Regions from separate parts of the Alkalihalobacterium alkalinitrilicum genome, predicted to be linked through region 1. Evidence: riboswitches for the same ligand, from Rfam matches in the RefSeq annotation. Region 1 holds a riboswitch; each other region holds the start of a gene.
What was found. A riboswitch is a leader RNA that binds a small molecule or an ion and turns the genes downstream of it on or off. The one in region 1 is predicted to bind cyclic di-GMP.
Positions count from the first base shown of each region.

Region 2: another riboswitch for cyclic di-GMP. It lies ahead of BK574_RS28945 (type II secretion system protein); the one in region 1 lies ahead of BK574_RS15910 (bifunctional diguanylate cyclase/phosphodiesterase).
Region 3: another riboswitch for cyclic di-GMP. It lies ahead of BK574_RS11885 (hypothetical protein); the one in region 1 lies ahead of BK574_RS15910 (bifunctional diguanylate cyclase/phosphodiesterase).
Region 4: another riboswitch for cyclic di-GMP. It lies ahead of BK574_RS20225 (EAL domain-containing protein); the one in region 1 lies ahead of BK574_RS15910 (bifunctional diguanylate cyclase/phosphodiesterase).

Region 1 is NZ_KV917368.1:3,296,926-3,305,647, reverse strand. Features, by position in the region: gene BK574_RS15930 (hypothetical protein) at 1-97, opposite strand, end outside; gene BK574_RS15925 (antibiotic biosynthesis monooxygenase family protein) at 97-402, opposite strand; gene BK574_RS15920 (cobalamin B12-binding domain-containing protein) at 588-1,226, opposite strand; gene BK574_RS15915 (GGDEF domain-containing protein) at 1,213-2,121, opposite strand; cyclic di-GMP riboswitch class I at 2,993-3,075, shown strand; gene BK574_RS15910 (bifunctional diguanylate cyclase/phosphodiesterase) at 3,145-5,730, shown strand; gene BK574_RS15905 (malate synthase) at 7,125-7,979, shown strand; gene BK574_RS15900 (tRNA dihydrouridine synthase) at 8,418-8,722, shown strand, end outside.
Region 2 is NZ_KV917368.1:4,739,956-4,748,677, forward strand. Features, by position in the region: gene BK574_RS22875 (bifunctional folylpolyglutamate synthase/dihydrofolate synthase) at 1-949, shown strand, start outside; gene BK574_RS22880 (sensor domain-containing diguanylate cyclase) at 1,077-2,813, shown strand; cyclic di-GMP riboswitch class II at 3,121-3,204, shown strand; gene BK574_RS28945 (type II secretion system protein) at 3,400-3,735, shown strand; gene BK574_RS22890 (prepilin peptidase) at 3,886-4,638, shown strand; gene BK574_RS22895 (type IV pilus modification PilV family protein) at 4,651-5,109, shown strand; gene BK574_RS22900 (PilW family protein) at 5,106-5,561, shown strand; gene BK574_RS22905 (hypothetical protein) at 5,578-6,711, shown strand; gene pilM (type IV pilus biogenesis protein PilM) at 6,743-7,885, shown strand; gene BK574_RS22915 (hypothetical protein) at 7,925-8,482, shown strand; gene BK574_RS22920 (hypothetical protein) at 8,479-8,722, shown strand, end outside.
Region 3 is NZ_KV917368.1:2,515,067-2,520,703, forward strand. Features, by position in the region: gene BK574_RS11845 (M23 family metallopeptidase) at 1-443, opposite strand, end outside; gene BK574_RS11850 (hypothetical protein) at 453-863, opposite strand; gene BK574_RS27495 (hypothetical protein) at 838-1,005, opposite strand; gene BK574_RS11855 (hypothetical protein) at 1,021-1,311, opposite strand; gene BK574_RS11860 (helix-turn-helix transcriptional regulator) at 1,455-1,667, shown strand; gene BK574_RS11865 (hypothetical protein) at 1,894-2,319, opposite strand; gene BK574_RS11870 (hypothetical protein) at 2,395-2,706, shown strand; gene BK574_RS11875 (hypothetical protein) at 2,708-3,085, opposite strand; gene sda (sporulation histidine kinase inhibitor Sda) at 3,309-3,440, shown strand; gene BK574_RS28825 (hypothetical protein) at 3,441-3,572, opposite strand; cyclic di-GMP riboswitch class I at 3,835-3,917, shown strand; gene BK574_RS11885 (hypothetical protein) at 3,999-4,325, shown strand; gene BK574_RS11890 (peptidoglycan recognition protein family protein) at 4,529-5,455, opposite strand; gene BK574_RS11895 (hypothetical protein) at 5,455-5,637, opposite strand.
Region 4 is NZ_KV917368.1:4,176,386-4,185,107, forward strand. Features, by position in the region: gene BK574_RS20220 (PilZ domain-containing protein) at 152-688, opposite strand; gene BK574_RS20225 (EAL domain-containing protein) at 728-1,444, opposite strand; cyclic di-GMP riboswitch class I at 1,520-1,603, opposite strand; gene BK574_RS20230 (DUF1659 domain-containing protein) at 1,988-2,194, shown strand; gene BK574_RS20235 (DUF2922 domain-containing protein) at 2,229-2,444, shown strand; gene BK574_RS20240 (YvrJ family protein) at 2,516-2,695, shown strand; gene BK574_RS20245 (hypothetical protein) at 3,014-3,493, shown strand; gene wecB (non-hydrolyzing UDP-N-acetylglucosamine 2-epimerase) at 3,747-4,844, shown strand; gene BK574_RS20255 (IS3 family transposase) at 5,065-5,979, opposite strand; gene BK574_RS20260 (transposase) at 5,931-6,224, opposite strand; partial or broken gene BK574_RS20265 (YvrJ family protein) at 6,445-6,591, shown strand; gene BK574_RS20270 (nitrilase-related carbon-nitrogen hydrolase) at 7,090-8,722, shown strand, end outside.

The DNA.
Region 1 (8,722 bases):
TTTTACCGTGTTCTCCAAATTTTTCAACTAAATCAGGATATTTCTCATAGATTTTCACAACTATTTCTTCGACCAATTTATTTTGTGCTTCTTCCATTAAAATGCTCTCACCTCATATCGTTTTACAACGGGCTTAATTGCTGCTAAATCTTGATCAGGATAATTTTTTTCTAATTCATGAATACGTTTAAAGTCGGAACTTTTAACCCATGCAAAATAGTCTTCTTTTTGATCCCATTCCATCATTACTGTCAATTCTTCTGGCTTAATATCATTTTGCAAAAGCTTAAAGGAAATGAATCCGGGTGCTTGATCAACTAACCGTGAGCGGTTTTGATATAGAGAAATGACCTCATCTAATTTTTCAGTTGGTACAGTAACAATCGAATGTACAATATACATGATTCAGTAGCTCCTTCTTGCCAAAGTTTTTTCCACGAGAGCGGTCCCTCCGATATTGAAGTGGATTCTAAGTATTTATTCACCATTTATTTGTGTTGGACCGTGAGAGTCGCCCTAGTTGATCAAGCTAAAATCAGGTATTTTTTAACTTTAACCAAAAAGAGGCAGGCACCGTCCCGTTGTCACTAAATTTTCGTAACCAAATCAGTTATGTCTTCAATGTAGCAGTCATAGTTTAATAGTTTTAATAAGGAGGGATTTTGTTTGAAACAGTAACCACCAATGATGATTTTGCTATCCTTCAATTGAGGTTCATTTTTAATTTTATCAATTAATTCCTTGGCATGATGAACGTGAGTATAGATTGTGACAGAGATTGCAATATAATCTGGATTTTCTTTTTTGAAAAAAGGAATCGCATCTTTAATGGGTAACTTATTACCTAAATAGATTACATCATAACCTTGGTATTCTAGAATATGGTTGACCAATTTTATCCCCAAATCATGTAATTCTTCTTGTGTTGTACAAGTGATGACGCGACCTTTCTTGGGCTTCTGGTTAATAACATATTGATAACATTCCATTACATTTTGGTGAACAATCGCAGATGCAAGGTGTTCATTAGCTACTGTAATTTCATTTCGTTGCCACATTTGTCCGATTTTATACATTGTCTTTTCAATTCCGAAATACGTATGTTCTATTGGGATATTGTGTTTAAATTGATCTAGGATTAAACGACGTGCTTCTGTCCGGTTTGACTCTAACAAGTAGGATAAATATTCAGTTGAAAAATTTTCTGTTATTCTACCTTGCCCCATCTCTTTTTAGCTCCTTTTTGAACTCATACATTTTTTGATCTGCGGCCTGGATAAAAGCTTCAACTTTTGTATCATCATCATAAGGGATTGATACAGCACCATAAGAGATTGACGAAATATCCGTGATTTTTTGGAATTCTTTATTAAGTCTAGCTCCAATGTCAATCGCTTCTTTTTCATCACAGTCTGTTAATATTAGGAGGAACTCGTCTCCTCCTGTTCGGAAGGCAAAGTCAAGGCCATGGCGGATATGTCTTTTTGTTATGGTTGCAAACCCCTGTAATAAATGGTCTCCTTTGTCATGGCCAAAGGTATCGTTTATCTCTTTAAAATTGTTAAGATCAATCATAAGGATCGTTATAGGATACTTCTTTCGCTTAGCCTTTATAAGCTCTGTTTGAATCGCTTGATTAAACTGTCTACGATTATATAATCCTGTCAAACTATCCGTAAAGCTTAATTTTTCTAGTTCCTTCTTTTGTTCGTTAATAATCTTATTTTTCCTCATTAATTCTGAGTTTAACTGTGATAGGTCAGAACTAATTTTCATTATAGTTTCAACCGTGTCTAAATACTCTTGGGATAAGGGGGTCAATAGAATCATAGTTAAGCTGTCTATTTTTCGAATAAAAGCTTGGAAAGAATGAATTTCAAAAGCGATTTGAAAATTCAACTCTGTCGTAATCTCATCACTTTCTTCATTTTGCAAAAGCTCTTTTAATTTGTACAAAGAGGGGGTGTCAAGTATTAGACTAAGACTCTTACCCTCAAAAAACTCAGTATCCTTTGATAACATAGTATTGCTTCGACCACTAATCGTCTTAATAGTCATAGAATCGTCTATAACTATGTAAACCAAAGGAAAGATTGTAAGAATATCACCATTTTTGGTCAAATTGGGGTCCTCCGGTTACGTTTGGCTAAGTTTATTTTATATGTGTCAAGGGTTCCACAAGAAGTATGGGCTTTTAGTTTTTATTATAGCACTTTTTACCCATTGTTTGTCATTTACTGCACAGTCATTCATGTATTTAAAAGCCAGAGATTACTTATTGACCAGTAAAGAAATGTACGTCGATTTAGGAGAAGATTCCCCCGATAGGCGAAAACAACAATCCATTGTTTGACATTCACTACGAAGGCTTGAAAGTCTAGGCTATACTGTTTCACTTTTGAACCCAGAGCGTCTTAGTATAAGCCATTCAAATGTAATATGCGCTGAAATATGGCGTTCCTCTCTTTTCTTAAAAAAAATGAGTTGCGCTTTAAAGTGCACCCTTTGTAAAGGACATTTTAAAAAGCCTAAGCACCTTGTAAAAGATGATCTCTTTGTATTGAACAGAGTTAATTGTTATTGGGTTAATATTTAGATTTAAATTAGGTAAGAGTATGACTAAAACTTTATTAGTCATTCCTTTCAAGTAAGACAGTAAATAAATTATTTAGAAAATAGTAGAAATACTAGTAATGAACCCTTGTCACCACATGGCTTACGACGTTATTTCTGTACTTCTGCATTGGAAGCAGGATTGACGTACATAAAGTTGCAGCAATGGCTGGACATCAATCGATAAATACATGCTTATGTACACAAATCCATAAAGGAAAAAATGCTTAAGAAATTAAATATGTAAAAAAAGGGTAACAACCTATTTACTCCCTTTTTTTGGAAATGGTAGTTATCCGAAAAATTAAAAAGATATTTGACGAAATAAGTTGTTAATAGTGCTAATATTATAAGTATTATTTTGATATTTATCAAAAAAAAATGACCTGGACAAACCTTCAGTAATGGGGGGACGCTAAACTATAGGGGCTAAAACTTTTGTTAAGCCAGCCAGGTGCCGTTTTAGGGAAACATATCCTTATTAACGGGGTGTGTATTTTATTTATATTGAAATAAGAAAGGGATATGGATATGAGTAGAATTACAATAGATAAACAAACCTTAAAGGCACAAAACAAAGTTTTGAGAATGACTGCTACTGGAAGCTCTCTTACTGAAATATTGACAACTCTAGCACTAGAAATAGAAACACTAATCCCAAAAACTTATTGTTCCATTTTATTGTTGAATGATGAAAAGCAAACATTGGAAAACGGGATAGGACCGAGCCTCGATGAATCATATAATGAGATTTTAAATGGAACCCAAATTGGTCCAAGTGTAGGTTCTTGTGGAACAGCGGCTTATAGGAGGGAAAGGGTAATTGTAAAAGATATTGAAAAATACATATTATGGAAAGAATATAAATCATTAGCCTTATCTTATGGACTAAAAGCATATTGGTCGCAACCTATTTTATCCTCGGACGGAACAGTGTTAGGCACATTTGGTTTATATTATGGTGAACCTAAAGTACCAAATATTCGAGAATTGGGAATTCTTGAGGACTTTACTCATTTAGCATCTGTTGCCATTGAACACAAAAAAACAAATGAGAAACTCCAACAAAGTGAACAACAGTATCGTCTTTTAGCAGAAAACGTATCTGACTTCGTTGGTTTATTAAATCAACAAGGGGTTTATGAATATGTATCTCCATCACATGAAAAATACTTAGGATACTCCTCTTTTGAACTTGTGGGAAAGAACTGGCTTGATTTCGTGCACCCTGATGACGTTAATAATGCCATATGGGTATTTGAGAAACAAGTAAAAATCGGGGCTCCACAAAAATTAATCTTCCGTTACAAACATAAAAACGGGCAGTGGATATACCTTGAGGGTAAAGGAACACCGATTCAAGAGGAAGATGGACTAGGAAGCAGATTGGTTTATATGGCAAGAGATATAACAGAGCAAAAACGTGCAGAGGAACAACTTAAAATAGTGGTTCATGATTTAGAACAAACACAACAAAAATTTGATTCGTTATATAATAATTCACTTGATGCCATATTTGAAATAGACAGTGAGGGTAAATATTACCGTGTAAATAGCGTTGCAGAAAAAATAACTGGTTATCAAAAAGAGGAACTAGTAAAGTTAGGGATCAATGATTTGATTATTGAATTAGAAAAAGTAAACAATATTTTTACAAGGATAAAAAATGGTGAATCACTTAGAGTGGAACTTACTCTTAGACATAAAAAAGGACACTATGTGAATATAGATGTTAATGGGGTACCAGTATTTAGGGATGATGGAACTGTTAATGTAATCGCATTTGTCCAAGATATTACAGGGAGAAAACGTGCTGAAGAGGAACTAAGAGAATTAGCGTATAAGGACTCTCTAACAGGCCTTCCAACTCGTGAACTTTTTAGTATCGAGTTAGATAAAGCGATTAAAAGTGCAAAAGAATATAAATATTCACTAGGTATATTATTTATAGATTTCGATAATTTTAAAAATGTTAACGATACTTTAGGACATCATTTCGGTGACCAAGTTCTAAAAAAACTCGTTAAGATCATGGAAAGTCAATTAGGGAAAGATAATCTAATATCTCGACAAGGTGGAGATGAGTTTCTAATTTTGGTTGAAAACACTGACAAAGAGAAAACAGGTATAATTTGTGAAAGACTCATCAAAAGATTAACAAGTCCTATAGAGTTGCACGGGCACGAGGTTTTTATCACACCAAGCATAGGTGTTTGTATGTTCCCTGAGTACGAATTTGATGCAGAAATTCTAATAAAAAATGCCGATTTGGCTATGTACATGGCAAAAGATATCGGTAAGAATAATTATCAATTTTTCTCGGATAACTTAAATGACCAGGTCTTACGAAAGAGTCGAGTCACAAATGCTTTACGGAAAGCACTTGGCAACGGGGAGTTTACTTTACATTATCAACCACAATTTGAATTAAGTACAAATAGAGTAAAGGGAATAGAGGCCTTATTACGTTGGAATCCAGAGTTTGGATTTGTTTCACCGGCAGAATTCATCCCAATAGCAGAAGAAACGGGTCTAATAGTTGAAATTGGAGAATGGGTATTAAGAGAAGCATGTAAGCATGGTAAAGAATGGAATGATAAAGGTGTATTAAAAACACCTGTTTCTGTTAATGTATCTGCACGTCAATTTAAGGAACGCTCATTTATAGAAACAGTAAAAAATGTGTTAAAAGAAACGGGTCTTCCACCGAGTAACTTGGAGATTGAAATTACCGAAAGGGTTATGATTGATGTAAACGAGGCAGTAAACATTGTGAATCAGTTAAGGATGTTAGGGGTGCGAGTTGCGATTGATGACTTTGGAGTCGGTTATTCTTCATTAAATATGCTTCAGAGTATAGTTATTGATAGTTTAAAGATTGATCGGGCTTTTTTACATGATGTAATGAAGAATAAAAGGTCAGCAGGGTTATTAGAAGCCATTATACGGATGGGGGCGGATCTAGGTTCTAATGTTGTCGTAGAAGGGATTGAAACCAAAGACCAAGTAGATTTTTTACTATCTAAAGGAGTTATTGGTCAAGGGTATTACTACAGTCGACCTTTACCGGCTGATGATCTCGAGCAATATTTAGAGTCGCTTAAATTAAAATCATAAAGGTCACTTGTTGCTTTCTAAAATGCAATGTAAAGTAGCATTTTTACAAAAAATGAGAATCTGTATAGTTTTTTTGAAAACTTTGAATGAAATTGGTGAAGAGAGTATTTTGTTAAAGGGATACTCTTTTTTATTTGGAAAGTTATTGTTTTTACATATTGAAAGGAGATGAAGTTTTAAATCTTTGCTAATTGATCCTAGAGTAACGTTGAAAATTTTGTTGCTTGCTTTCTCATTTTTGCAACATTGGGATAACGTTTATTGGCTGTATCAAACCCTGGGAAATTGTTGGTACATTCCGCTTCTTTAGATTAAAGAAGATTCAGTTTAGCCTATCCAGTGATTTTGAAGATGATGAGTAAGGTAAGGTATTACTATTCGAAAACCTTAAATGCGTATATTTATGTTACATCACTAGTTTTGTATAAATACTAATGAATTTTCAGTTTTATACTTCTTCCTGGTTAGAGCCAAAAAGGTAAATACTCAATAATTAGGTTAACATTATATTAAGAACGGGTAACTAATGTTGAAGAAGAAAGACGAAAAAACTATAAATCCTTTACTGAGAAGTACATCGATACTATTCAGAAGAGATAATTTAAGGATACAAATATAGAATGGCTTTTTTACATTCAACAAACATTCGTTCATAAAAGCACTTTTTTATTGGCATATTAGGGGGGTACCTTTACGCAAAATCAATATAAACGCGTTTCAGTATCATCACTCTATCAAAACACATGTTGAGTGTGTAGCTCAACTTATTTTAAAAGTGTAAACTTCAATAAACATTTACTATTGAAAAAATACATCGTCTTGCCTGACCCTGAGTGTGTAGCAAAGATTGTGTTTGTGAGAGAAGCTTCATCAAGAAAGGATGGAGTTTTCTCTATGAAATCAGTTTGTGGAACATTAATGTGAAACAAGAAAAACCGGGTCGTGCCATGCACCACTAGATAAGTCTCCAACGTAATGAGGGTTAGTTTAATCGTGGAATCATTCCACTTTTCACCGGTAATCAAGTGGTTATTTGATAGGAGCTTTCCAGAGGTTTCGCGACTTTTTGGAGCCTTTATTTCATAACTATTTCAAAGAAGTGCAGAGAATAAAACCACATTTTACCTCACGATAAAATGTGTTGTCAATAAGAAATTTGTAATATTTTCAAAAAAGTGTTATAATAGTCTTACAATTGTTTTTTTAATCGTATTCCGAATTCCACTGTATTTTTTTGCAGATAGAATTATGGATACGTTTTTTTAATATCTTTTTTTAAGCCGAAGAGAAACTCAAACAATTGTGTGAGCTTTAAAGGTAAGTTAGTTGAATGAAATTATCAATTTACTATCTAATAGTAACCGAGTTTTAATTCTACAAGGAGGACTAGAATAATGAATCTAATCAATAAGAAAGTTACACACAAGCGTTTTGGCATAGGTAGTATAGTTAAACATAATGATTCTAGTATTGAAATACATTTCGCATCGGAAAATAAAAAGTTTGTTTTCCCTGATGTATTTGGAAAGCACCTAAAACTACATGATAAAAGTGTTGCTAATTCACTTGAAAAGATTATACAAAAAAAGGAAATGGAACGAAAGGAGGAAGAATGGAAGAAGGAAGAGGAAAAAAAACTACAACGAAAAAACCAGGAACTTCGCTTGGAACATGAAAAACTTATGAAAAATCATAAACTACATCCCGAATCACAAATGGTTTTTTGGTGTGACACAGAAGAACAGAATAGTTCTTTTTCAGAGTGGAAGGTTTTTTCAGGCGTAATAAAAAGTGGTAATAACAAGGGGAAGCCAAACAAACCCATCCGCTTGCACCAAAATAGCGCTGTCCTGTTAACAGCAATAGATTCTAGCATGCCTGAAAAAGACAGACGTATCTTAGGTGTCTATATGGTGAATGAAGATTTTATCGGTAAGATTTGTGAAGATGGATATATTCCTGCTCATTCAAAATACAGACTCCAACTTACAGAACAGGAATCGGATCAGATGCTTTTCTGGGAATATTATGTAAATGAAAAATTCCCCCACAAAATGACATGGAATACAGGTAAATACCGTTATTTTGAAAATTCATGGATAGCTCAAATTTTGCTTGATATAGTTTCGTTGAAAAGTGACCCAAAGGAACGAGAGTTGGCACAACAATTTTTTGAACATTTTTGTAAAATGAATCAGATAACAGATCAAGAGTTACCAAAGCCTAATGGTGCATTAATGCGTATTTAGATGTGGAGTGTTTAGCTCAACTTATTTTAAAAGTGTAAACTCCAATAAACATTTACTATTGAAAAAATACATTGTCTTGCCTGACCCTCAGTGTATAGCAAAGATTGTGTTGTGAGAGAAGCTCCATCAAAAAAGGATGGAGTTTTTTCTATGAAATCATTTTGTGGAACATTAATGTGAAACAAGAAAAACCGGGTCGTGCCAGGCACCACTAGATAATACCATCTGCTTTTTTTATTTTTAAAAAAACCATTCAGGACCGATTTTCGTTAAAATAAACATTGCCGATTTTCACAAATTATAAATGTCCCAATGTACTTGTGTTTGATAATAAATAATTAAGCATTATATAAGTGTAAAAGAAGTGGCACATTTGGCTTTATATTTTTTGACCGAGAATTTGAAGTTGTATCCATAGTGAGAGGATTTGAGTTTGAAATGATAGATAATTTTTGGCGTGATTTACCACGACCATTTTTTGTACTTGCACCAATGGAGGATGTGACAGATGTTGTTTTTCGTCACGTGGTAAGTAAAGCTGGTCGACCAGATGTATTTTTCACAGAGTTTACAAACTCAGATAGCTATTGTCATCCAGAGGGCATGAAAAGTGTGCGTGGTCGTTTGATTTTTACAGAAGATGAACAGCCAATGGTGGCACATATTTGGGGGGATAATCCCGAATATTTCCGCCAAATGAGTATTGGCATGGCAGAGCTAGGATTTAAAGGCATCGATATTAA
Region 2 (8,722 bases), 1.4 Mb from region 1:
TGAATGTTTAACCGCGATGATGTTTTACTTTTTTGCAGAAGTTCGGCCTGTTGATTTTGTACTCGTCGAAACAGGAGTAGGAGGAAGACTAGATGCAACGAACGTTACGATGCCTTTATTGACCGTCATTACGAATATTGGGAGGGACCATATGCAGTTGCTCGGTGAATCGAAAGAAGATATTGCTAATGAAAAAGCAGGGATCATCAAACGAGGTGTCCCACTGATTACCGCAGAAGAAGACGAGGCGATATTGGCGAATTTTAAACAACATACCGCCGATAAAAAGGCAAAGCTATATGCATTACATCATGACTTTGCCATTAGTGATCGTGAAGTAGGCAAGGCTAACCAATCGTTTTCGTTTGTATCCCCATTTCGAAAAGTAGATAGCCTCCAACTTTCCATGCTCGGCGAACATCAAGCGAAAAACGCTGCTCTAGCTTTAATGACCGTAGATTACTTAAAAACGTATCAAGCCCTCATGATCAAGGAAGATGATATTCGAAAGGCCTTGAAGAATGCAACTTGGAAGGGACGTTTTGAAAAAGTAAGCGAGCGTCCTCTCATTTATGTAGACGGTGCTCATAATCGTGAAGGAGTAGCTGCATTAGCGAGTATGTTACAGGACCACTTTCAAGAAAAAAACATTAACGTATTGTTTGCGGCGACAAAGGAAAAAGAAATTGAAGCGATGCTCAGTCCTTTATATGAAATCGTTAATGAAATTAGCTTTACTAGTTTTGAATTTCCACGAGCCGCATTAGCAACCGATTTATTTCAACAATCTAGTTTTACAAATAAACGGTTAGTCGAAGATTGGCAGGATGAGATCGAACACCAACTCTCTACGTTAAAAGAGGGTGACTTATTCCTTATAACAGGTTCTTTATATTTTATCGGACAAGTTAAAACGTTTATTATCGAACACCAAAGAGATCATAAATAGTAAAAAAATACTATTGAACAGATTAACACTATACTTATAGCAGGAATTTATACACTGATGTAGTAATATAATATAGATAAAATGAACTTTTTAGAAAACATCGTAGTAGACAAGGGCGGGTGATATAGTGACAAAGAAAGTAAAAAAATCTTTATGGATTATTTGGTTAGTAATGACGGTCATCTTTATTACAGCGTTTGAACAATATGCTCTCTCTTTGCTTGTTGAAAATAAAATGGAGCTTCTATCTTTATTTATTTTAGCAGGTATTACCGCCCTATTCCCAATCCAATACAAAGGATATTCCTTCGTTCTATTCCAATGGGTATCTCTCGCAAGTTTTCTACTGTATGGTCTTTTTATTGAAATAATTGTCACGCAATTCGCACTAGTTATTTCATTGATTGTTATGAAGATTAATCGAGAAAACTTGTACCGAATTCCTCTAAACTCAATCATGTTTTATATAACGTCACTTTCGTCAGCGGGAATTTATTATTTGATGGTTGGACTTTCACTACCAAGCGCTTTAGAAGTAATCGTACCATTAGCCGCGTATGTCGGCACATTTTTATTTGTAAACCATGTGTTAATTTATTCAATTCGCAATTATTTAGTTAAAGTCAAAACGAAGTTTATTGATAAAGGAACCGTTTGGGAACTCTCAACAGCTGCCCTCGTTTTGCCCATGAGTATCATTTTGGTCATGCTTTACCAAGAAATTGGTTATACAGCATCTGGAATGGTTGCCGTAGCTTTTATCGGCATATCGATTATGTTGAAAGTGTACCGAAGAAGTGAACGAATGAATGAACGACTAAAAAAAGTAAATGAGCTCGGCATTGAGTTAAGTAGTACGTGGGAAGTACAAGAAACCGCTCACTTATTTGTGAAAAAAATGAAAGAGTTATTCAAAAACAACTATATTTATATATATACGGTTGAAGACAGAATGTTAAAGTTGTTAGCTTCATATCAAGAACAACCGAGTGAAATTTTATCAATCGAAAAAACAGTTGATTCGATCACAGAGAAAGCCTACCGAAAGAAAAAAGGAGTTGTCTACCAAAAGCGCAGTCAATGGCCAGGACCGGAGCGACTTCTGTTAAAAGGAGCGCATTCTGTTATGATTGTCCCGATTATTCAACATAGTGAAATAAAAGGAGTTATCACAATTGCTGTCAGTGAAAAAAATGCATATAAAAAACAAGATGTCACGTTAGTTGAGATTCTCGCCAATTTTCTCGGTGTTGCTATGGATAACGCCCGCCATTACGAACAGACGATAAAAGAAAGTGAGCGTTGTTCACTAACCGACCTCTACAACTATCGATCATTTGAACGAACATTAATTGAAGAATATGAACGAAGCATCATTCAGAATGAAAAACTAGCTGTTATTTTATTAGACCTCGATCACTTTAAATCGGTCAATGATACGTATGGTCACCAAGCAGGAAATGAAGTACTCTGTCAATTGGCAAAATTAATGGAGAACATCATAGGTGATGATGGCTCTGTAGCCCGTTACGGTGGCGAAGAGTTTGTGATCATGTTAACCAATACAAATCTAACGAATGCACATAAGATAGCCGAACAATTGCGAAGTCAAATTGCCAATAACAGTTTCAATATTCATAATGATCTTAATCATGGTGAGAAAAAGATCATTCACGTTACAGCGAGTATCGGTTTCGCCATAAGTGACAAAGAAGAAACCAATCCCGTTTCACTCGTCCGTCAAGCCGACCGCGCCATGTATACGGGTGCTAAACAAAAAGGAAGAAATCGTGTAGCGCTGTATAGGGATGATTGTGAAGTCGTAAAAAATGTAGATTTTTTAGCGGATACTTTAACGAGATAAAGACTAGAAAGTAGAGGAGATAGAGACAAAGTACGTGAAATGATTTCTACTTTTTGCTAATTATAAAACTCACATTTAAAACTAATGTATCTTTTGTGACTTTAGTCTTAAGATGTTTTAAAAACGCTCATAATTTTTTTTGAAAAACTCTTTAATTTTAAAGATTTCTTGTTATAATCAAAAATATAAGGGTAAGACATTCAGACTAGTGAATAACTGGAAATTCACTAGTTAGTATTACCTGAATTTAATAATTTGCTATAATAGGTTTGGAGCTACTGTAATTAGGGTAATAACTCTTAGAGGTAGTTTGAAAAGGAGCGATGAGTTACGACTTGTAAGTGGGCGCCTAAGTCGTAAGGAGCTAGTGGTGCAACCGACTTTTACATATGACATCTGCGGAGGTGGTCAAAGGTAAAAGTTATTTTTTTGCTTTAAATTTGTCGCATTTTGACAGATTAAGGTAAAAAAGTTAGCGAAACAAGGGGAATCACGCACAAGGACAAGCCAATCTATTAACGATTTTGAGAGCCAAGAACAGCTCTGAAAATAAATTGAAACTATGAGGAAAAAGGGAGAGATAAGAATGAGAGCACTTATTCAAAAACGTCTTAAAAACCAACGCGGTTTAACACTAATCGAGTTACTAGTAGTAATTGTTATTTTGGGGATTATTGCAGCGATAGCGGTACCAGCACTAATGGGGCAACGTGAATCTGCGGCAGAAAATACAAATGCGCAAACTTTAAAAATAGCAGAAGATGCTTTTCAAAGGTATTCTGTGGTAAATGGAGAAGAACCAACATTAAAGTCTCAACTTGTTGGTGATTACTTAGAAAGTTGGCCAAAGTGTGCTGATGGAACTGATCTTCCTGCTGCAGAAGTAGCAGACACTCCTTTAGCGATTACTGAATGTCAATAGACTGTTATTATAAAAGCTGCCGTAAAAATGCGGCAGCTTTTTAACCAGAATTGATAAAAATGCGTAAACTTTAAATCAAAAGGTAATGAATGTAGTTATTTATTAACTGGGTCCTTTTAGACATAATATATTTTAGGAGGAGAGTTAATTGTGATTTTCATAGATATATATGTCATTCTAATAGGATTATTACTCGGCTCCTTCTTCAACGTTGTAGCCATCCGTCTATTAAATAAAAAATCAATCGCCTTCCCTCCTTCTCATTGTCCACATTGCAAACACAAATTATCGGTATTAGATTTAGTTCCTGTCTTCAGTTATGTATTTCTAAAAGGCAAATGTCGTTATTGTCAAACAAAAATATCACCTTTATACCCATTCGGTGAACTTTTAACAGCTACATCGATTTTTATCGTGTATAAATTTGTCGGTCTACAACTAGAGCTAATTCCAGCACTTCTCCTAACTGTTTTACTTGTCATTTCTGTATTAACTGACATTCGTAAACAACTTATTCTAGATGTAGTAACGTTACCAATGCTTGGTGTACTTATCATTTCTCACCTATTTATAGGTACAGAACCATTTTGGTACTATTTACTTGGTGGGGTTGTTGGTTTTGCATTGTTACTACTCATTGCCATCGTTAGTCGAGGTGGAATGGGTGGTGGTGATGTAAAGCTGTATGCGGCGATTGGTGTCGCGTTAGGACCATGGATGACGGTGATGAGTCTCGTTTTAGCATCATTTGTCGGTACGGTCATTGGTGTACTACTATTGGCACTTGGCATCGTGAAGCGTAAACAACCGATTGCGTTTGGGCCGTTTATCTTTATTGGAACGCTTTTAGCTTATTTATTTGGACAGGATATTTGGAATTGGTATATTAACTTCTTATGGTAAGGGTGTGAGAATATGAATAATCAAAAAGGAATTACATTAATTGAGTTACTCGTAACGATTGTTATATTGGGGATTATTGTAATTCCTATTCTCACGTTAATGACCAATGCCTTTACGAACACGGTTTCTCAAGGAAGAGAAACGCAAACTCTTTATTTTGCTCAGCAAGTGATCGAAGAAGTGAGAGTCAATTCGTACCCAAGTGCTTTAAAGGATGAAATAATTTACGGCACTTGTTCCCCTAATAGTGGCTGTACGGAAATTAACATAGCTCAACTTGAACCGCCTTTGTTAGGAGATACAGAAGTACTTTATGAAATCTCATTTAGTGAGTTATCTGACGTAACTGATGATGAGGAAAGAAATCAGATATTAGCAGCTAGCTTTTTTGAAGTAGAAGTAACCGTAAAATCAAACGCACCAAACAGTCAAGATGTTTCTTTAGTTACGGTGGTGAAAAAGCAACCATGAGAAATCAACGAGGTATTACTTTAGTCGAGTTACTTTTGACGATTACCATTATGTCAATGATTTCTATTCCTGTTTATATGTTAGTAAATAGTACATTGAAAGTCCATCAACAAACGAGTATTGATAATCAACTGCAACATGAAGCGCGGTTTATCTCGCAATATATGAGTGAAAAAATTCGCGATGGAGCACAAATTTATAATACTCCTGGAAAATGGGAGTTAAGAAAAGATGGAGAGGTATTTATCCGCTATGATGAGGTTACAAAAGAAGTTTTTCTTAAAGATAGTGGCCATCTATTATCGAATCAAGTAGAAAGTTTTGATGTAACACCTGAGCCAGCCGAAGACCCTGTCAAATACAATATATCCTTATCGTTACAAAATCGAGACCAGTCATATCGATTGCAGTTAACCGTTTATAATAATGCGTACTCACGTTATAAAAAATGAGGGATGGTGAGTCATTATGAATACCTGCTTAAGAAATGAAAAGGGAGCGGCTCTACTTTTAACATTATTTATTATTGTATTTGTTGGAATTGTAGGAGCTAGTTTAATAAATACAACTTTGTACGGTCAAAAAAATACAGTAACTTCTGTTGCAGAACAAGATGAGTTTTATAAACTTGAAACGGGTTTAGATTTTATGTTGCATGAAATGGCAACATTTTCGATTGAAGACGGGATCCTAATGTATGATGATGGGGTTAATGCACCGTATCCAGTTGAAGACGAAAACGGTAACCCACAAAAAATCGTTAAGCGTGGACCGTACTATTATATAGAAACAGGCCAACCATTGAATGTTACATATGAAATTGATAATCAGGAGGTAGAAGTATCAGTTTCATATGAGCATGAAGTGATAGGAGAAGAGACGGAGTATACTTATAAAGTCATAGCTCAATTCCCAAATAGTAAGTTTGAGAGATCACTAGATATGATTGTGAGAGTTCCTGTTAAAAGTGAGTTGATCGAGATCCCTCCCCCACCTCCTGGGCATGTGGGACCCCAAAAACCTCCAAAATTTCCTGGAAATAATGGAGATTTAATAATTTATACAGATAAACATAATATACACAGAGATGATTGGAAAAGTATCTCGGTAAAAAGAAACTCAACGTTTCAAAGCTTTATTGATTATTATGAGTTAGATACTTCAAAAGCAACAACAGTTTGGAATGGTGTTCCTAAACCAAGTAATAATAGTGTTAGATATTATAGTTTAATAAAAGCTAGTGGGAATGAAGTTGGGATAGCAATCCAACCTGGGCATTTAACCTATGCAAAAAACGTAGAAATTAGTGGATGTGGAAGTTCAGGAAGTGTCACAATTCATGGTGTACTAATAGCAGAAAATATCGATATAGGTGGTAATTGTAAATATATCTTATCTGGTGGGATTATCGCAAAAGATTTTACGCAAAGATCAAATGCAACTACATTAGAAGTTGATCCTAATGGAGGTTTTGATGAAGATGGTGGTGCTGACGGTTATGAACCTCCTCCAAGAGAAATCCCGACCATTAAAGATTCGGACTACAACTGGGGGCTCAACACGCATTTTGAAATTACGAACATGGAAACGAACAGAAAGTAACATAAGATAATTTGAACTTCGAGGTGACTTCATGTTATTCAACAACAAATACTCAGGCATTGATTTTCGCGAAAAACGAGTGACGTTTGCGACGGTGAGAATGGACAAGCAGCTTCCTGTACTTCAGGAAGTGTATGAAACGGAATTAACGGACTCCATCGTTGTAGCTGGGAAAGTTCAAGAAAAGGGCTTGCTTGCGACGTCACTTCGTAGTTATTTACAACAAAATAAAAACGTATCAAAGCATGCTCATTTAGCGATACCGACGCAGCATTCGTTAATTCGCAAAATCAACTCCTTACCTGATGTAGGAGAGCCTGAGCTTGCGAAGTTGCTTCACTTTCAAATTGGGGAATCGATTCATCTTCCGTTTGAAGAGCCACTTTATGATTTTGTAAAAATTGGATCGATTTTACCTGAAACAAAACAGGAGACAAGTAACGACTCAGGAGAAGAGGATGAATTCACGTTAGAAGAATTAACTAAAAGCGTTGAAAAGGAACTGCAAGGTCCGCGAAGTGAAATTTTATTTTTTGCGACCTCTCGTCAGTTATCAGAAGGTTTGCTTGAAGTTTGTGAGGATGCAGGATATAAACCGTTAACGGCGGAATTACGAGCTTTAGCGTTACAACGGTTGTTGATGTATACACATCCGAATTGGTTAAAAGGAACTGAGATGATCTTGGATGTTTCTAATGATTCAGTTGATATTCACATATTTAAAGAAGAGCTGATCGTCTTTTCTCGTACGATGGAAATGAATCGCAATGACTATTTTAATAGTTTAAATTCAGCTTCTGAAGACGTCCTATCCTTTAATTCGGATACGTTTACCGTTCATGAGGAAATTGCCGCTACGACTGAAAGACCCAAGAACTTCCAAGAGGATGCCTATCTTGATGATTTACTCAATGAAATTCAAAAGGCGCAAAACTTTTATCGATATTCGTTAGGAGAACGAGATAGTGAATTTGATCGTATCATCGTGACGGGTGAAAATACTAAACTCATTTTTTCTCGTTTAGTTGAGCGGCTCCCGAATGAAGTTGTTCAAATAGATTACAGCTCGATAGTTGATTTTGGATTTATGCAACATGATTTACTTGATAGTTGCAGTGTTGCGATTGGTCTTGCCATGCGTGGGAATGAAAAAGGAGAAAAGAAAAAGAAGTAGCAACGAATTTTAACGTTTCATAAGATTGGAGCGATAACAGTGAATATTAACATAGATTTATTACCACAACGAGTCAAGACAAAAGAAGGGGGATTCCCCGTCATTCCTGTAGCTGGTGTTTTAACGGTTGTCGCCACCGCCAGCCTTCTTACGTACACGTATTTTGATACGAAAAGCTCGGTGCAATCGTTAGAAGAACAAATACTCGCACAAACGGAAGTTCAAAACACGTTACAACAAGATTTTCTAACGAAAACGACGGGTCTAACAGAATATAACTATGTTGAGCAGTATACCCATATGAACAGGTTATTAGGAAGTATTTATAAAGATACGATCGATACGAAAGAACGTGTGTATATGCTGTTACCTGAAAAAGCTGAAGTCAATAATTATTCTTTCGTCAATAGTGGTGAACTTTCGATGCAAATCACGTTTCAGTCAAAAGGCGATGCTGCAATTTATTTAAATCGATTATTAAATGCTGATCTTGTGTCAAGTGCGGAAGTACAAACGATTTCAACAAATGATCAAGATTTGGTGTATCAATCTCAATTTACTTTAATGCTTCATACGTTAGTAGGTGAAGAGTCATGAGTGAATGGGTGAATGAAAATAAAAAACAAATTTTATATAGTGTTCTTATTTTCTTTTTAGCATTAGCAGCATTTTATTTATACTTTGTTCGACCATTACAAGCTGAGGAAATTAGCCAAGAAGAAGAGTTACAGCGAATTCAAACAGACATCACTTATTATGAAACACAAATAAATAAGTTATCACCGCAAACATTAACTCGATTGGAGATAAAGAACTTACTCGATCGTGTTCCGATGC
Region 3 (5,637 bases), 780 kb from region 1:
TCAGATAACGCTCCTTTTGTTTCGAAAATAGTAGACCATAACGACTCATCCGTTACTTTTCCACTCATTGATGCTAACTCTTCAGCAAGTGGAGTAGGATCTATCCAATCTCCATTTGCTGATCGTAAAGCAAAATGCAGGTGTGGGCCTGTCGATAGCCCTGTCGATCCCGCCTCGCCAATTAATTCACCTGCATTCACTTCATCGCCGACATTAACGTTAACTTCGCTCATGTGTCCGTAAATTGCACGAGTGCCGTCTTCCATTTGAATGGATAAACCCTTTCCGATATTACTCGACCCATCAAATACTTTATCGATTACACCTGATGCGATAGAACGTAATTCGGTACCTTCTGGCATCGCTAAATCGATACCATTGTGTACACGACTATTTCGGACTTCTTCTAATGCGCCAAACTCCGAAGATAATCGAAATTTCATCTCATACACCTACCTAGCCGTTTCTCTAAAGACTTCATCTGCCTGATCGAATAGCCAAGGTAACGCGAGAAGTATCATATAAATTAATACGTAAGCAAAACCGCTCTTCTTCGCTTTATCGAAATCTTCGTTTGCTACCGCCTTAATAATCGTAAATCCCCCTTTGAAAATGATTATCCATTTACCGATCTGCATTAATTTATTGTAGAATGGACGGACTGCTTCATCTATACTCCCACTTGCCGCTAACGTCGGTGTGGCGAAATCCATTCCTCCCGCGACTGTTACGATAATCAACGTTCCCACTACTTTATACGTAATATGGTGTCGCTTGAAATGGCGCTCAATTTTCGTTAGTAAATTATTGTTGCCATCGTTGCGGGCCATAAATTCACTAATCGAATATCTTTGCGTTTTCATTTTGCTTCCCCCTTATAATTTCAATTAAATCATCCTCGAACTTACTATCGCTACAATGGTCAATTAAATAGGCGTAAACACATTCTGCGATAAATAACTCATCGGCATCGTGTTTTTTAAACAATTCGATTAATTTTTTCATATCGCATTCCCCCCATTATTTAAAATTAAATTTACGTACAGGACTCACGCTGTCAGGTGTCCACGTTATAGGTTGAGGGACAGTTTGAGGGTTAACTGGCGTGTGTTCTACTGGTTTCGATATCTCTACGTCTGGTTGTGTTTCTTTCTCTTTAGACTTTAACGCTTTTTCTGCTTTACTACGTTTTATATCTTCACGAATTAATTGTTTTATATACTTCGAGAAACTTCTTCGACTGAAATGTTCTAACATCGCTTTTTCTTCAAAGTTAGCAGCGTTAAACCCTACACTTTTTATAACTTTCATAACTTACCAACCTCCCGATCATTTTAGGCGTTAACCTAATTTAATGTTATTAATGTTATTAACAAAAGTTACATTGTCCATCGAAAAAATATAAAAAGGACTAGATGTTTTTTTCGAGAATTATAAAAGAGAGGTGATGAACGTTGGTAAAATGTAGATTAAGGGTTATCTTAGCTGAAAGGAATATTAAGCATGGGGAAGTATACAAAAAAGCAGGGATAAGCAGTGCTACTTTTAGCTTACTGGTTAATGAAAAGTCACTACCGACTTTACCAGTAGCTTTAAAGATCGCGAGGGTGTTAGATTTACATATCGAGGATATTTGGTACGAAGATGGTAAGGAAGTAAAACATTAATAACGGTATTAACGAAAAAAGACCGCCTTTATATTCGTGAAGGAGGCAGTCATTTCGTGTGACGTTAATAGCGCGACGTTAAATCGTCGTCGCTGGATGCTATTAACGTATGCCAACGGGTTCCATTTTATGCCTGTCTTTTTACGGTAAATTTTTCGTTTTATCTGTTGTTATTTAACGACAAAAACGCCCTCTACCGTAATTAAACGATAAAGGGCTGCCTTCCTTATTTAATTCCTAATGTTGATACAGCATCTTTGCGTTCATACTCATATTGAAACGGTTCACTATCGCCAGGTTCAAGTTTAATCATCCTTAATGAACGTCTTATTAAAACTTCTTCAGTTGCGTTTATTTCCTCTTTTTCAAGCCATTCTTCGTATACGTTTTTATATAGATCTACAAAAAGTTTATCCTCCCCTTCGATTTCTTTGCTGTTATAATAGGCTTCGTCTAGTATTTCTAATAATTCTTTTGTATCGAGATGTAATTTTTCATCTATTACAGTGATATTCGATTGTTTAGTTTCTTCAACAGCTTCGCTATTTATATTAACTTCCATATTATTTGCACAACCTACGATAAAAACAGATAATATCATTGTTAAAGCATATATACCAAATAAATTCCTCATTGTAACTCCCCTTTCCATTTATTACAACTCTATAATACCTATATTTTAAATGTCAATAATTTTTATAGCTTCTGCTTTGGAGGGACGATTTTTATGAACGAGTCACTGGGCACCTGTGAAAATTGTTTAAGAACTGGTAGAGAAAAGAACTTAAAAGTAAGGATGGATAAAAAACTCTGTCCTGATTGTTATGAGGTAAAAAGACGGTACCATATAATGTTGTACTATTATGAGGGTTTGAAAAAGGTACTTCAAGTAATGGATATGAAAGAAGGTCAAGTCATGAAGGTCTTTGATGATGACTATCTTAAAGGAAGACTCGATCGTGAGATGCTAGAGGATCTTTCAAGGGATTATGAGGAGAAAGTTCTGAATAGGGATCCTTATAATGGTTACAGAAAATAGTTTACCTTTTAGAGCTAATCTCGTATGAAAACCCTTTAATCATGTTGTTACATTCCTTTATTACCTTCAGCTCACTATCAGCGATATCTGTCATATGGCATACTTTATTTCGTATATCTGATAATTTTCTAAGCTTTTCTCTTTGAGATCTATTAATATTGGGGATGATATGTGGGTATTTAAAGAGGTAGCTAACTAATTCGTGCAGGCATGCGTCATTAATTGGCCTTTTCTCGTAGAGGATACTTCGCCAGTGAAGACCGTATTTATAAGTTAGTTGAAAATTGATTATAGATTGTAATGTTGTTTCAATTTCGTAAAGCAGCCGATACCCTTCTATCATGTTTTCTGGAACACAACTTTCTTCAAATACAGTCATTAAAAAACCTCCCTTTTATTGTTCTTTATTTAGAATAACTATTTTATTTTATAAGAACAATAAAGGTAAAGTTAAGATTGTGTAAAAAATTAAAGCCCCTTCAAAAAAATTAATAATATTACAAATCAATTACAATCGAGTGAATGTTCAGATAAGTATTGCTATAAGTTCTCACAGCATTTAATATTATTTCTTGGGTATGTATTCAAGGGAGGATTTTTTCATGTTAGAAAAGTTAAGCGACGGTGATTTATTGGAGGCATATAACAAAGCAATTAACTGCAAGTTGTCTAAAGATTTCATTGAACTATTAAAGAAAGAATTATTAAAAAGAGAAATTACATATACTAAATAATTATTTACATTTACTATTATCAATCTTTTCTTGAAGCCATTGTAAGAATTCAATTTCCCTTTCTAATACTTGTCTTTGTAACTCACTTTCAAAATAAGATACTAATTCATTCAATTGCTGTTCAATGGGCAAATTTCTCACTCCTTTACAAAAATATATTGCAAAAGTTAGATAATTTCAACTATTATGTCCTCTCTATTGAGAGGACTTTTTATTTTACTGCTAATTCTACAAATCAACTCTAATACCCTTTTTTCTGTTCCACTTTATAGACTTTTACATAAATTCCCAGCGCTAAAAAGAAAATCCCATTTCTCACCCCGAAGAGTGGGATTTACTATTTTATAGTATCACTACTTTACTCGATCGCCAATTTCCGATATAATTCTACAGTATTTGCAAAAGGCAAACTTATTGAAAGATAAGGACGCAAAGCTACAGGGACTAACGGGAAACCCACGTCAGCCAGCTGCCAATGAAAAAATAAAACTCCGTAAGAAAAGCACCCAGATATTTTCATTCGGCACAAATTTTCTTAAAGGAGTGTAAAAAACAATAATGGAACTAATTGAACCCGAACTAAAAGTAGCATTAGAAAAACTGGACTCTTTAATTGTGACTCTGCCCGATAAGAGAGATTCTGTATTTCATTTCAAAAATTTTATTATTAGCTTTTTACGTACTAATACTAATAATGTAACATTGCCCGTTTCTGAAGTAATGGCATTTTTAAAAAATAAAAAACCAACCGTTTTCTCTATCTTAAGAAATGAATACAGTCATAATTTAGTTATTAATGTTGTTACTCATGTCGATTTAGAATATAAAGTTGCTTCTAAAAGGCTTTACGATCTAAAACTAAAACTAGGTATTATAAACAGATAACCAAGAATTTAAGCCCACTCCGAAGAGTGGGCTATTTTAAGTTTAATACATAGAACAAAACCGAGTTACATATACTGATATAGAAGGCTTAATTGGCCTCGTTAAGCCTCTTGGGAATAACACCCCACTTCTTATTTCTAGTCGAGGGGCCACTAAAATATCCATCTGAAAAGTCCACCACAAGGTTGGGCTTCTTTTTGTTATTAAAACATATGTCCCCAAGTTAGTGGACCAACAATACCATCCACAGTTAGACCATGAAGACGTTGATAATTTCTTACGGCACTTGCTGAATTAGCACCATAAATACCATCAGTTGTAGCACCTACCACACGTTGTACTGCGGTCACATCATTTCCACGTAGCATTGGAGATAGATTTCTTAATAATCTACGGTATTTTGGTAATACTGCATCTAAAGCGTTTCTTGTTTGATTACCAACCAGACCGTCAACTAAGATATTTTGTCGAGCTTGGAACGCTTTTACTGCGTCTTCTGTTTCTTTACCAAAATGTCCGTCAGCTCCGAAACGTGGTAATCGTTCACCAGCCGCAAGCAATTTATTTTGTAAACTCCTCACCGTTTCTTCTCGGTCTCCGTTCTTAATTAATGGATTTGGTGAAGGTGCTTTTATTACTATTCCAGCAATTTTAGTATCTGTAACTTCTTTCTCAGTGCGCCCCTCTAACCGTTTTCGAAACTCACCCATATTTATTCCTGGGCACGCTGTGGATTGATTAGGAAACTCTCGATGCCCTAAAACATTAGATAACCCTATATTAAATCGTTCCATCGCTAAGCGTACACGTTCTATTAATACTGGTAATTGCTTCTCGTTAGGTGCTCCTTTACCGACGTAACAAATATTATATGTTCGTGTATTGTGACCACCAACTCCATTTGTAATAACTACAGGGTCATAGCATATTTGTAGTGTTCCATCCTTTAGTATGATTTCAGAATAACCACCGTGACTCCATCCTCTTTTAGTTCTCCATGTTCTTTCAAAAGAAAAAGCGTCCCCTTGATCTGTAAAAGAATAATGGACGCCAATACGATTAATTTGATCAATACGTCTACGACTTCCGCCATCCATTAACTTACCTCGTAAATCTTGTACTTTGCTCATTACTTACCCTCTCCTTTCACTTTTCCGTCAACATACGCTTCACCGAGAATATATGAAATAGCCACACCAGCAACAGTGAGAACCGCATCTGTCGGAATTTCTAACCCTAACCCTTGATTAACAATGACCAATAACCCTGTAACCACAGCCATTAGAAACTTTCTAGACGTGAATTTTTTCAT
Region 4 (8,722 bases), 880 kb from region 1:
GAAGATGTGGGTAATATTAAATAAGGATTTCTAGCAATTGTAGACTTTTTGAAATTTTTCTACTCCAAAAAAATAAGTAACCACCTCCACTAATTTGGGAGTGGATAGGATGGTTACTTCGTATGAGTTTCTCTGACTAACATTAGCGAATTTAAAGCACCATTTTCTGTCTTCTTTGTAATTCAATTTTATTAAGTAATAGATTCAGATGCTTCTGTTCATCTTTACTAATATCAATAAATTGAACACCGTAGATGAATGTGTCTTTTTGTAAATATTCCTCTTTACGTATGAATTGTGCTTTTAATGTAAAAGGAATGTTTTTGATAGAGAAAGTAATATTGAAAACAATTTTTTGTTTGACGGGTAAATTATATGGACATGTAAATTTCAGTCCACTAACACTGATATCTTGTATTTTCCCAGTAAACTTTTTATGTTTTAATTGTTCAAGTTTTTTATTTTCAAAATATAAAAATTCACTTACACAATCTTCTGTAAGGGTAACTCTAAAATGTTTTCGACGATTGAGGTTTAGGTTCACCTGGTATGACGCTGTTTTTCTTTGATCATTAATCAAGTTGTTGTTGTCGACGTTCATGGGGGTTACTCTGTTCATTTCAATTTTTTTATTCTGTACAAATAAGATGGATAGAGTAGCTATAAATAATACTATTAACAGCAGCATTATAATTAGCTCCAAATCAAGATATATCATAGCTGTACCTCATATAATCTGTTCTAGTAATGAAGGCTTTCCTAATATGAAGCCTTGACCATACTGGATATCTAATGTTTTAGCTACAGCTAATTCGGAAGGAGTTTCAATACCTTCTAAAATCACTGAACAATCGTTTTGTACAGAATAATTATTCAATAGTTGAATATAGGACTGTTTTTTCTTTGAAAGGTGTAAATCTTTTGAAAAGTAGCGATCTAACTTCAGAAAATCTGGATCTAACTCGACGATGCTTTGGGCATTAGAATATCCCTTTCCTGTATCATCGATAGCAATCAAAAAACCAAAATTCTTTAAAACAGCTATTTTTTGCTTCAGTTCGTCCATTTTGTTATTAATCTCAGATTCTGAAAGTTCTAAAACAATTTGTTGACTAAGAAGGACATCTTCAGCGATAATTTTATTAAGAAAAGTTGGGAAATTTGGATGTAAAAGTGTCGATGGAAAGATATTTAAAAACAATTTTCCTTTACTTTTCGTTAAGCCTGCTGAACGGTAGGTGGAAATCGCTTTATGAATGGACCCCGAATCCAATTCATAAAGCTTTTTCTCTTTTCTAGCCTCAATAAACGTAGCTTCAGGATTAGGAAATAGCTTAGATCTTAATAAAACTTCAAATCCCAGTATGCGCCAATTGTTCAAGTCATAAATGGGTTGAAAATGATGATAGAAATTCTCCTCACGTATTAAATTGTTAATTAACACGAGTACGTATCCCCCTTTTTTATGTAAATAAAAAAGATGGAACCCGAAAAATAGGTATCCATCTTTACCAGTTCTTTCGGTAACCCAGCCGTCATAGTATAGTACCTTAGACCTGTGGCTTTGCGTCCTTATTTTTCAATAAGTTTGCCTTTATCTTAAAACTATTATTAATACATGTATTTATGTTTAATACTTTAACCACATTATAAATGAAATAAAAGAACTTTCCAACCAGTATAATACAAATTTTGATAATTTTTTGTGCAATTAGTTCTAAGCTGCCACAGTGAGACCCCGAGATTTGTCGAACATAATCCTTTAATGTTTTCCCGATATATGCGATGAGAACCTGGACTTTCGTTGGAGATTAGACTATATCAAATTACAGGAAGCCACTTTTTCACTTCCTTTTCCTCCTTTATGAACCCTTTTGATAATTACAAATTTATGATTTTTTTAGCAATGTACCTAAAAAATTATTTTTAGGTACATTGTTGTTTTTGTCCCTTTTCCCATATATACATGGTGAAAGGGGGTGAGAACATGCTTACTAATTCTCGCTTAGTGATTGTATTCGAAACAGGGATCAATCAAATCGGTGAGCCGATCTTGAAAACGAAGAGCTTTAACAACATTAAAATGGGGGCAACGAACGAGCAGTTAAAAGCTGTCGCTGATGCGTTAACACCGCTTCAAGGTTGGACACCTTATAAGATGGAACGCAGCAATACGTATAATCTTGAGGCTTAACTTTATGAAATGATGATAGAAAGGAGAGTTTAGGATGACGAAACGACTAGAACTTGTATTTGAAAATGAGCAAGCGAAAACGGTGACACTTTCACTCGACAACCCGGTATATCCAGTTGATCCGACTGCGGTTGGTGCCGCTATGGATGCGATCATTGCAGAAAATGCGTTTACATCAGCTGGTGGAAACTTAGTAGCGAAAAAGAGTGCGCGTGTTGTTGACCGAACAGTGGAAATGATTGAATTTTAATTATTAGCAGGGAAAGGAAGAGGCGAAGTTAGGCCTCTTCCTTTTTTAAATGATGAAGGGAGATTTTGATGATGGAAACGTGGCTACCGCTTTTAAGTGAGTTTGGCTTTCCTGTGATGGTGACTCTTTACTTGTTGCATCGCGTCGAAAAAAAGTTAGACATAGTCAACCAATCGATCGAGCGACTACCCGAAAGCTTAGCAACACTTCAATATTATGGAGGAACGGAGCAGAAGAGAAGTAGTATGTGAGGATGAGTGAACCATCTAGCGTAGGTGCTAGGTGGTTCTCGTCGTTACAAGTCTGTCAAAATTTGATCTTCTATGTCGAGAAATCTTTAAATCATGAAAAGTTGAAAATAAATAAGGTCAAGTTGAAAATAAAAATGCTGTGATCCATCTTCATTCAGTGGTTGCGTAAGTGTTCGTGACTCTCTACTTGCTGCACCGCGTCGAAAAAATAAATGTTCAGGTATAAATAAATAGTCTTAAAGAACTATTACATTTCAAAAGAATGGGATTATAATTATCTAGTCGCGACACAGTTAAATAAGAAGGGAAATTAGAAAAGTGAATAAAAAAATGATTAGTGCAATCATTACTGTGGTGTTTCTAGGTATTAGTGGATATTACTTTTTTCAAAATGCCTCAGGCAATACAGATTTAATGTTAACGTATATTGAGGAAACGAATCACTTAACAGATAATTATAATCTATTACTTTATGAAGAAGAATTGATTGATACAGAAGAGGAATTAGTGACTTTTACTGAAAAGGTACTCCTGCCTTCATTAGATAGTATTATAGCTGAGGCTAAGCAGTATGGAGATAGCATCGAAAATGACAAGCTAAAAGAAGTTCATAATTTGCATGTACAAGCATTGGAGTTACGTCTTCAAGCGGATCAAGCTTGGTTAGAAGGTGCTGAAGCGGAGGCACTTTATGTCGAATCAGATACTTTCTACGAGAAGTACGAGTCGAACTTAAACAGTCTAGCCCGTCAGTGGGGAGTAGAGATTGAATGGGAAGAGACTGAAAATGAAGAATAATAGGATGCCCACTCTTAGGAGTGGGTTATTTAATTTATGATCAAAAGATGCTACAATTTAACTCGTTGGTTCAAATAATTTTCACTGGGTCTCTTTCCGTGAATTTAATGATTAAAGATTGTTCAGAATGACCTTATAGATTTTGTGATAATATAAAAGGAAATATTGGGATGTACATTAAGAAGTGTTTAATACATAAATTCTACATCCTTTCGATTGGGCAGAAAATATATAGTAAAGTGAGTAGATGAAAATGAAGAAAAAAGTAATGGTTGTTTTTGGAACTAGGCCTGAAGCGATAAAAATGTGTCCATTAGTTAAAGAACTTAAAACACGGGACAAGCTGGAAACGGTTGTTTGTGTTACAGGTCAACATCGAGAAATGTTAGATCAGGTATTAAGTGCTTTTCATGTGGTGCCTGATTACGACTTATCGATTATGAAGGCAAAACAGACATTATTTGATGTGACGATAAATATTTTAGAGAAAATGAAAAGTATTCTAGAAGAAGTGAAACCAGATGTAGTATTAGTCCATGGCGACACATCAACTACATTTGTAACAGCTTTAGCTTGTTTTTATTTACAAATTCCTGTAGGTCATGTTGAAGCTGGCTTAAGAACATACAATATTTATTCCCCGTATCCAGAAGAATTCAATCGTCAAGCAGTTGGTGTCTTAGCTCAATATCACTTTGCTCCTACGGAAATGTCAAAGGAGAACTTAGTGAAAGAAGGGAAGAACATAGAAACGATCTATGTTACAGGCAATACAGCGATTGATGCTCTGAAAACGACCGTTCGTGATGATTATACAAACGATCATTTAGAGTGGGTAGGAGATAGTAAACTAATTATGATTACGGCTCATCGTAGAGAAAACTTAGGTGAACCAATGAAAAATATGTTCCGAGCGATCAAGCGGATTGTTGATGAGCGTGAAGACATTAAGGCGATCTATCCAATACATATGAACCCTGTAGTTAGAGAAGCAGCTAATGAAATATTAGGCAATTGTGATCGTGTGAAAATTATAGAGCCTTTAGAAGTATTGGACTTTCATAACTTCCTTTCTAGATCGTATTTAATTCTAACCGATAGTGGCGGAATTCAGGAAGAAGCTCCTAGTCTAGGTAAACCAGTACTAGTGATGAGAGATACAACAGAGCGTCCTGAAGGCATTGCCGCTGGAACCTTGAAATTAGTTGGGACCGACGAAGAAATTATTTATAATACATTTAAGTTATTGCTCGAAGATACAGTAGAATATGAAAAAATGAGCCAAGCAAGTAATCCTTACGGTGATGGCTTAGCTAGTAAGCGAATAGCCGATGTTTTGGAGAGTAGTTAAGGTGTCAATGTGCGTTGCGATCCCAAAAGTAGACAATATAAATTCGGATTTTATTTAGGAGACCAGGTTTGACAAGGCTTGGTTCCTTTTTCTTCTCATCATCATGAAGTGTCTCAGATAGGCGGAAGCCCATCAAGGAAAGCACTTGACAGCCTTCCGCCTATCTGAGGTGAAAGTTGTCAAGATGAGAAGGAGAAAATGTGGCATGTATGCCCTGTGGTTAACTCGCTTTGACATATTGAGCGGGTGTTCTATAATCTAAAACTCCTTGGATTCGATTATGATTATAATAGTGGGTATAATCATGAATGATTTTTTTAGCTTCTTCTAAATCTTTTATTGTTTTTAGTACTTTACGTTCTGCTTTTATAAAGGAGAAAAAGCTCTCAATACATGCATTATCAATGCAATTAGCCTTCCTAGACATGCTCGGATTAATCGTATAAGTTCCCATTAATTCTTTCCATCTATTAGATCGGTATTGCATTCCACGGTCAGAATGAATGATTAGTTTTTCATCAATTACTCTAATTTCCAGTGCATATAAAAGTGAATCTTCTACAAGCTGAACGTCATTTACATCAGATAATTGATATCCTACTATATAATTGTCGTGAAGATCCATTACGGCAGATAAATATAATTTCTTATTACCTATTGGAAATTCAGTCACGTCAGTCACCCATTTTTCGCTTAATTTGGTAGTTGAGAAGTCTCTTTTTAAGAGATTTTCATAAATATGACCAGCGCCTAATGTGTTTTTCCCACTAATAGATTTCCTTTTTTCTTTGCGTGCTTGGCTTTTATAGCCTAACTCTCGCATTAATCTTCTTACTACTTTCTCACTTACATCGATATTATACTTATCTCGTAGTTCTGCGTGTATTTTTCTATACCCATAGTTTTTATCATGGTCATGATAACTTATACCAATATATTCCTTTAACTGTTTATCTTTGGGAGATTCCTTTTTCTTTTTTCTTTTAGTTTTCACATATTTATAGTAGCCAGCTCTAGTAACCCCCAAATTTTCACACATTTTTGAGATGGGGTATTTTGACCTTAATAAATATATAGCTTCGAACTTTAACCTTTTGCCTCCCTTCTTTGAAGTTGTAGGTACTTTTTTAGCAATTCATTCTCCATTTTCAGCTCTTTAATTTGTTGATCTTTATCGATTCCGCGATAGGTTCTAATTTTTCTATTTAAGCCTGCTTCGCCATAAGTTTCATATTTTTCAATCCATATATAGATATAGTCAGGATCTTTAACATCATAGTCTTTCGCAACAGTCTTAACACTTTCACCGGCTAGGACTCTTGTAACAGCCTCAAGTTTTAGTTCGGGTGAATACCTGTTATTAGTTTTATTAGTAGACATTCAAATTCGCTCCTTTTACCCTAGTGATAGTCAAAAGTTCCCGAATTTATACCTGTCAACTAAGAGGGGCGCAATTCACTGTGTGACACCCCGAAATATCGTGAAAATTGTCGATAGAGCGATAGAGAGTAGTGGAAGAGGTTCTGCCTCCTCCTTTTTCATGAAGAAAGAAAGGAGGATTTTATGATGGAGGCATTGCTAACGCTTTTTAAATGAGTTTGGATTCCTTGTGTTCGTGACCCTATACTTGTTGCATCGTGTAGAGAAAAAGTTAGACATGGACAACCAATCGATCCAGCGACTACCAGAAAGCCTAGCGCTGCTTCAGTTTTATGGAAGATCTGATCAAAAGAAAAACAGTAAATAAAAGTGCAACGAAGTAATAACTAGAAAAAGTTCTTTTCTGTCACAGTGACGACCCGAAATTTGTTTATAAAATTTTATGATTAATTTTTGTAACTCCTCTCCACTGAATCCTCAACGCTCAACACTCTCATTTCACTTGATTGTAACTCAAATCAGAGTGTCTTCAAGTATGATTAGCAACCTGACATTTAAATAAAAATTACAAAAGCCACGTCCCTTGTCCCTTGGCAACGTATTTATGGTCATCATTTGGACCTCAGCTAACAAACATTAGGAGGGAGGTAAACGCATAGTCTAATTAATTCCACTTTATTGTAAATTTTTGCTTCTTTTTATAAAATGAAGTATAGATTTTTTTAAGGTGATCTACCAAACGAGGTTGACTTTTCTATTAAACTAATTTTATCAACTTGTTTATTGTTCAGGTTTAAGAGTTTGTTTGTTGCGATCTTATTAGAATAGGGAGCTAAAAAAATAGTAGTGAAGGAGGTGGAGATCAGTGACGGAACGTACTTCAGAAAAAATTAGTAGTATTGTAAGTAAGCTCAATTGTTCAGACTGTAAATTAATTAATTTTGCGAAAGGTGAGATCCGCTGTAAAGCTGATAGTTGTTCATGTGAAAACAAAAAAATTGAGCACAAAACCATACTTGACCTTTATGCTAATCTCTATTTTCATTTAGATAATATTAACTTAGCAGAATTTGAGACGATTATTCAGGATGACGATGGATTGTATCAAAAAATTCATCAAGAGATAAAGGACGCATGGAAACATCATACACGGGAGTATCCGTACGATACATATGATGACAAGGATTTATCAGTTGAAACGAAACAACGATTTGAAAAATCTTTACTGGTATCTTCTAATCTTGAAGAATTATTACTTACGATAGTTAGTTGGTTGTATATATTAGATGAGCACCTTGCTGGAATAGGAGATGATCTAGATCAGTTTCGGTTTGAAATGGAATTGAAAACGGTCCGAGGAATATTAATTCGGAAGAAACCCTCTATTATTACGGAATACTTTTCAGAAAATGAAATTAATCCACCTGTTAATCCCAATTACATTTCTCTAATTGCAAATGTAAAAAACTTTCAGCTTGTTCAATCGAAATATCAATATTATGAAGTAAAACATCAACGAATTTATCCGTTTGAATTACTTCAAGGAAAAACGATTGAAGATATATCCGTTGGTTTCCTACCAGGGAATCTCACATTCGAAGACTATAAATGGGAAGTCAGCAGTGAAGATGAGAACTATAATAAAGCATTTGTTTTTCAAGAAATTATAAACGCAGATTATTATGATCATGTAGAAAAGAACATTGAAAAAGTTTTAACCAAAAAACCAAACTTCATTATTCTTCCCGAACTGGCGGCGCCATGGGAATTACAAACTAAGATTAAAATACAAATAGAAGATCATTTTACAGAGATTGATGCCAAAGGATTACCTGAGCACCTAGCCTTACTTATTTCAGGTTCGTTTCATGAAAAAACAACGTTGATCTTTCCTCATGAACAACACAAGGCTGAAAAGTTTTATAATGTATCATCGATTGCTCTAGGTGACGGTAGTGACTTCTATCATGTATGCAAAATGAATAAGTTTAAAGTTGTTAAGTACAAAGGTTATCAAGGAAGTTTAGCAGCATTTCGAGAAAATCATGGTATTGAAAAAAGCGCATTTGATAAGCGGGAAATTAAGATTATTGAAACACCAATAGGGAGAATCGCCATATTAATTTGTGTTGATTTGCTGAACATTAATGTTGAAGAAATTATCACAGAGCGGCATGTTAATATCCTTTTCGTCATGACATTAACCCAAAGTCCCTCAACAGGGAAATTTTTGAGAAGAATGCAAGAGTTAGGAGAGCGTTCGCAAACAACAGTTATTATCTGTAACAATACGGGTTCTTTTCAGAATAGCGACAAAATTGTTGCTTATTTTCCAGGGATTAAAGAGCCGTTTACAAGTGATCAAGATGGGGAAGTTTATACAATAAAAGAGATGATTGAAGGCGCACAAAAAAACAGTGCTAAAAAAGAGAGAAAGAAAAGATTGCTAAAAAAAGTAAAACTACATACAATAGACAGTAAGGTGTACTATCTGTGTA